DNA from 2 places in the Variovorax sp. OV084 genome. Region 1 is predicted to be linked to the other one. Evidence: riboswitches for the same ligand, from Rfam matches in the RefSeq annotation. Region 1 holds a riboswitch; the other holds the start of a gene.
The links. Region 1 has a riboswitch for glycine ahead of BMW87_RS24590 (D-amino acid dehydrogenase). Riboswitches for the same ligand answer to the same signal wherever they lie in the genome.
Positions count from the first base shown of each region.

Region 2: it holds a riboswitch for glycine, as region 1 does, so the genes downstream of both, gcvT (glycine cleavage system aminomethyltransferase GcvT) here and BMW87_RS24590 (D-amino acid dehydrogenase) in region 1, are expected to answer to the same signal.

Region 1 covers NZ_FOII01000012.1:70,769-73,969, reverse strand. The annotation lists gene BMW87_RS24595 (FIST signal transduction protein) at 1-405, shown strand, start outside; gene BMW87_RS24590 (D-amino acid dehydrogenase) at 412-1,713, opposite strand; glycine riboswitch at 1,806-1,922, opposite strand; glycine riboswitch at 1,926-2,026, opposite strand; gene rfbB (dTDP-glucose 4,6-dehydratase) at 2,143-3,201, shown strand, end outside.
Region 2 covers NZ_FOII01000001.1:21,221-24,421, forward strand. The annotation lists gene gcvP (aminomethyl-transferring glycine dehydrogenase) at 1-403, opposite strand, end outside; gene gcvH (glycine cleavage system protein GcvH) at 455-826, opposite strand; gene gcvT (glycine cleavage system aminomethyltransferase GcvT) at 887-2,059, opposite strand; glycine riboswitch at 2,105-2,217, opposite strand; glycine riboswitch at 2,230-2,320, opposite strand; gene BMW87_RS00125 (hypothetical protein) at 2,354-2,914, opposite strand; gene BMW87_RS00130 (L,D-transpeptidase Cds6 family protein) at 3,013-3,201, opposite strand, start outside.

The DNA of each region.
Region 1 (3,201 bases):
CCGACGCGGCGCGGCATCGCCATTGCCGATGTGGCCGAGGCCGGCATGCGGCTGACCTTCTGCCGCCGCAACGCGCAGGCCGCGCGGGCCGACCTGATGCGCATCTGCGCGGAAATCCGCGAGGAACTGGAGCCCGAAGAGCAGACGCTCGCCACCGCGCGCGCCGTGGCGGCGGGCGAAGCCGAGGCGGCGCCGCATCCGGCACGGCGCATCGCAGGGGCGGTGTACGTGAGCTGCTCGGGGCGCGGCGGGCCGCATTTCGGCGCACCGGGCGCTGAGTTGCAGATCGTGCGGCACGCGCTGGGCGACGTGCCGCTGGTCGGGTTCTTCGCTGCGGGCGAGATTGCCCGGCATCACCTGTATGGCTATACCGGGGTGCTGACGGTGTTTACGGCCAACGACTGAACGCGATCAGGCCGGCTGCAGCGCGCGCGGCGCGGGCGCAGGCATGCCGGTGAACGCGAAATCCACCTCCGGCGCCAGCCCGCTCACGATCCGCGCGATCGACTTGCCCGAGCCGCAGGCATGCGTCCAGCCGAGCGTGCCGTGGCCCGTGTTGAGGAACAGGTTCGGAAGCCTGGTCTTGCCGATCAGCGGCACGTTGCTCGGCGTGGCGGGGCGCAGACCGGTCCAGAACTGGGCCTGCGTGGTGTCGCCAGCGCCGGGGAAGAGCTCTTCGACGCGGCGCACGATGGCTTCGCAGCGCACGCGGTTCAGGTCGCGGTCATAGCCGTTGAGCTCGGCCGTGCCGGCGATGCGCAGGCGGTCGCCCGACTCCGAGGTGTAGCGCGAAAACACGAGCTTGAATTCGTCATCCGTCAGCGAGACCTGGTGGGCCTTCGACGCGTCCTTGACGGGCAGCGTCACCGAATAGCCTTTGGCCGGGTAGATCGGCAGGCGAATGCCCAGCGGGGCGGCATACAGCGGGCTCAATGAACCCATCGCCAGCACGAAGGCGTCGCCGCGGATGCGCTGGAAGCGGCCTTCGCTGTCGGTGGCTTCGACGTGATCGATGCTGCCGCCGGCTTCGCGCAGCGCGGTCACGGTGTGGCTCATCAGGAACTTGACGCCCGCCGCGGTGGCCAGGCCCACCAGTTCGCGCGCGAAGCGGTTGGCGTCGCCGGACTCGTCCTCGGCCGTGTAGGTGGCGCCGGCCAGCTTCGGGCGGATGTGGGCGAGGGCGGGCTCGATCTTCACGGCTTCGTCGGCCGAGATGACCTGGCGCTCGCAGCCCAGGGCGCGCATCTGCTCGGCGGGCGCGAGGGCGCCGTCGAACTCTTTTTGCGTCGTGTAGAAGTGCAGGATGCCCTGCGTGCGCTGGTCGTAGTTCAGGCCGGTGTCGCGGCGCAACTGTTGCAACATCGAGCGGCTGTATGTTCCGAGACGCACGATCTGCTCGATGTTGTGGCGGGTGCGCGCCGGCGTGCATTCGCGCAGGAACTGGAGGCCCCAGAGCCACTGGCGCATGTCGGCGCGGATGCGGAAGAGCAGCGGAGCATCTTCCTTGCCCAGCCACTGCAGCACCTTGAGCGGCGCGCTGGGGTTGGCCCAGGGCTCGGCGTGGCTGACGGAGATCTGCCCACCGTTGGCGAAGCTGGTTTCGGCGGCTGGGGTGGCTTGCCGGTCGATCACGGTCACTTCGTGGCCGAGTTGCTGGAGGTAGTAAGCCGAGGTCACGCCGAGCAGGCCGGCGCCAAGAACGATCACGCGCATTTCAAGTACCTTTGAGGTTGCAGCGCTTGAACGACGGGCGTGGTGTGCTATTGAATGAATAGCAAAGCAACCGGACGACCGTAGTCCAAGTTGCCGCTCCCCCTGTCCTCGGTACCTGAGAGATTCACCCGCTGCGCCCGCAGAGGGTTTGCTCCTTCGGTGCATCACGACCACGTTGGGCGGTGTGATGGCTCTCCAGACGGCGTTTCAGTTGGTGCAGTACAGGTCCCTTGTTCGGACCGACCTGAGCGTTTATGGGAGTTTGCGCCTTCGGTAGGGCCACCGGGGTGGCCCGCTCTCCTGCAGTGGGGCGATTGTAGGCGGGGCTTGCGCGGGCGCCAACCTTTGATTTCTCTCCTCTGGCCGAATGGGATAATCGCCTGTTGATTTGCCGCAAGGCGATCGTTCCATATATCAGCAGGGGACTTCATGATCCTGGTTACCGGCGGCGCTGGCTTCATCGGCGCCAATTTCGTACTCGACTGGATCGCCAACGGCGAAGAGCCGGTCGTGAACCTCGACAAGCTGACCTACGCAGGCAACCTCGAGACCCTCGCGTCGCTCAAGGGCAACCCGAAACACATCTTCGTGCAGGGCGACATCGGCGACAGCGCCCTCATCGACCGCCTGCTGGCCGAGCACAAGCCGCGCGCCGTGGTCAACTTCGCCGCCGAATCGCACGTGGACCGCTCCATCCACGGCCCCGAAGACTTCGTGCAGACCAACGTGCTGGGCACCTTCCGCCTGCTCGAATCCGTGCGCGGCCACTGGAGCGCGCTGCCAGCCGAGCAGAAGACGGCCTTCCGCTTCCTGCACGTGTCCACCGACGAGGTCTACGGCTCGCTGTCGAAGACCGACCCCGCCTTCACCGAAGAGAACAAGTACGAGCCCAACAGCCCGTATTCAGCCAGCAAGGCCGCCAGCGACCACCTCGTGCGTGCCTGGCACCACACCTACGGCCTGCCGGTGCTGACCACCAACTGCTCCAACAACTACGGCCCCTTCCACTTCCCGGAGAAGCTCATCCCGCTGATGATCGTCAACGCGCTGGCCGGCAAGAACCTGCCCGTGTACGGCGACGGCATGCAGGTGCGCGACTGGCTCTACGTGAAGGACCACTGCAGCGCCATCCGCCGCGTGCTCGAAGCCGGCAAGCTTGGCGAGACCTACAACGTGGGCGGCTGGAACGAGAAGCCCAACATCGAGATCGTCAACACCGTGTGTGCGCTGCTCGACGAGCTGCGCCCCAGGGCCGACGGCAAGCCCTACAAGGAACAGATCACCTACGTCACCGATCGCCCCGGCCACGACCGTCGCTACGCCATCGATGCGCGCAAGCTCGAGGCCGAGCTCGGCTGGAAGCCCGCCGAGACCTTCGACACCGGCATCCGCAAGACCGTCGAGTGGTATCTGGCCAATGGCGAGTGGGTGCGCAACGTGCAAAGCGGCGCGTATCGCGAGTGGGTCGAGAAGCAATACGACACGACG
Region 2 (3,201 bases), on a different contig from region 1:
GGAAGTTGAGCAGGGCTTCCATGCGGCCCTGCGAGATTTCGGCCTGGTAGGGCGTGTAGGCGGTGTACCAGGCGGGGTTCTCGAGCACGTTGCGCAAGATGACGCCCGGCGTGTGCGTGCCGTAGTAGCCCTGGCCGATGAAGTTCTTGAACACCTTGTTCTTCGACGCCATCACCTTCAGCTCGGCCAGCGCATCGGCTTCGGTTGCCGGTGCGGGCAGGCGCATCGGCTTTGCGCGGCGGATGGCCGCGGGCACGATGCCGTCGATGAGCTCTGCTCGCGTTTCCGAGCCGATCACCGGCAGCATGCGCGCCTCGTCCGCCGCATCGATGCCGATGTGGCGGGCGAGGAATTCTTCGGCGTTCTCTAGTTCTTGCAAAGAGGGAAGGGCGGGCGTCGGCATGGCGGTGAGGGCTCGGGGAGAAGAAGGAAGGTGGCTGAAGAACTCAGCGGATCAGGATTCGGCGGCGAACTTGTCGTAGGAGGCCGCGTCCAGCAGGGCGTCGAGCTGTGCGGGTTCGCTCAGCTTGACCTTGAAGAACCAGCCGGCGGCCAGTGGGTCGCTGTTGGCCAGCGACGGATCGGCGCGCAGCGCCTCGTTCACTTCGGTGATCTCGCCCGACACGGGCATGAACACGTCGGCCGCGGCCTTGACCGATTCGACGACGCCGGCAACTTCGCCTTGCGCAAAGGTCTTGCCGACTTCGGGCAGGTCGACGAACACCACGTCGCCCAGCGCGTCCTGCGCATGCACGGTGATGCCGACGGTGGCTGCGTCGCCTTCGGCCGACACCCATTCGTGGTCCTTGGTGTACTTGATGCTCATGGAAAAACTCCTCGTGGAAAAAATGAATCGGGGTGTAGAGCCTAGCCGGGTCGACCGGGCTCAGCCGCGGTAGTAGCGGGTGGGCACGAAAGGCATCGTCGAGACCTCCATCGGCACCGGCTTGCCGCGCACGATGGCCTGCACGCGCGTGCCCGGTTCGGCAAAAGCGGTGGCCACGTAGCCCATCGCGATGCAGCGGTCGGCCGTCGGGCCGAGCAGGCCGCTGGTGACGACGCCGATGTCGTGGCCTTCGAAAGATTGCAGCACCGTGCCGTCGCGCACCGGAATGCGTTCGAGGGCGACGAGGCCCACGCGCTTGCGCTTCAGCGTGTCGTGGTCGGTGTGGCCGGCAGCGCCTGCGGCAGCGACGGCAAGCTGCGCGAGGATCTTTGTCGCGCCTGGAAAGCCGCCTTCGCGCGCGCCGCCCGTGCGGCGCACCTTCTGCATCGCCCAGTTGAGCGAGGCCTCGACCGGCGTGGTGGTGGTGTCGATGTCGTTGCCGTAGAGGCAAAGCCCGGCTTCGAGCCGCAGCGAATTGCGCGCGCCCAGGCCAATGGGCTTGACCTCGGGTTGGGCCAGCAGCAGGCGGGCCAGCGCCTCGGCGTCCTTCGCGGCCACCGAGATCTCGAAGCCGTCTTCGCCGGTGTAGCCGCTGCGGGTGACGAAGGCGGCAATGCCGCCGATCTGCACCGCACCGCCCGTCATGAACACGAAGCGCTCGATGCCGGGCGACAGCCGCGCCAGCGTGGCCGCGGCCTGCGGGCCCTGCAGCGCGAGCAGGGCGTGGTCGGGCAGGGGCTGCACTTGGCAGCGGCTGCCGATCTTCTGCTGGATGTGGGCGATGTCGGCCACCTTGCAGGCGCCGTTGACGATCACGAAGATCGAGCCGTTGCCTTCATTGAAGAACATCAGGTCGTCGAGGATGCCGCCTTCGTCGTTCAGCAGCAGGCCGTAGCGCTGCTTGCCGGCGGGCAGGTCGATCACGTCGACTGGCATCAGGGTTTCGAAGGCGGCCGCTGCATCGGGCCCGACGAGGCGCAGCTGGCCCATGTGGGAAATGTCGAACAGGCCGGCCGCATCGCGCGTGTGCTTGTGCTCGGCCATCAGGCCGGCGGGGTACTGCACCGGCATCGAATAGCCGGCAAAGGGGACCATGCGGGCACCGAGCTCCACGTGGAGGTCGTGCAGCGGCGTCTTGAGAAGTTCGGTAGCGGGGGCGGAAGAAGCAGCCACGGGGCACTCCAAAGGGGCAGACGAAATCCATGACGCAAGCCATGGGCCACCCCTGCTGTCCGCTTTACCTGAGAGATTCGCCCCACGATCGGGGTTTGCTCCTTCGGTGGGCCGATGGGCAGTTTTCACTGCAACGGCCTCTCTCCAGCAAGGAAACGCCGGTGTTCACCGGCGCCTTGTCAGTCCTTTTGCCTGAGCGTTCGGGAAACCCCTGCGCCTTCGGCGGCCCCGGCACGCGGGGCTCTCTCCTGACCCTGGCGAGTGTAGTGGATCGCGCGGGGCCGGGGTTCGGCGTCAGTGGATGATTTCGGCCGGCGGCAGCAGCTTGTCGATGCGCTCGCGCAGCGATTCGGCCCGCTCCACCCCGGCGGTTTTCTCGATCTCGGTGAGCATCAGCGCGGCGATGGTCAGCATCGCCTCGCGGTCGCGGGCCTCGCGCAGGGCGTCGCGCATCTGCAGCGCGAATTTCGGGTCGCGCCGCACGAACATGCGCTCGCAGATGTCGAACAGGAACATGCGCGTGGTGGCCAGCGAGCGCTTGCCGTCGAAGGTGTCGGCCGAGGTGGTGGCGACCTGGATCGGCTCGGCGGCGGCGATAGGCGCGGGCCGGGCGGGGGCTGCTACCGGTGCGGGCGCCGGTGCCGCAGCAGCAGCCTGCGGGGCCTGCAGGTAACCCCGCTGCACCAGCGCCTGGATCGCCTGTTCGGCTTCAACCCGGTTGGAGAACAGCGGACTGAAGTCGGTCAGCGAGCGCCGGCCATCGGCCATCAGCAGCAGGGCGCGCTCACGCTGGCTGAGCGTGCGCTGTCCGCCCTGGAGTTCGTCGCGCGCCTTGTCGGTCTTGGTGGGAAACATGGCAGCCACAGCTTTCGGGAATCGAGGGCTGCAGCATCGTTGCAAGTGGTGACATCTTCATGAACCGTTTGCCTTACAGGGGCAATCGCGGCTGGCCTTCAGCCCGCGCTTTCCTTGCGTATGAGCCACTGGTTGCCCACGCGCTGCAATTCCAGCGTCTTGCGGCTCTTCTCGCGCAGCTTGTCGGCGCTGTAGGTCTGTTGAAAGCTCGCGCTGGCCGCCTGCCCCTGGACGCTGATGACCAGGCTGTCGATGCTCACGCTGATGGTCGTCTTGTCGGTAATGCG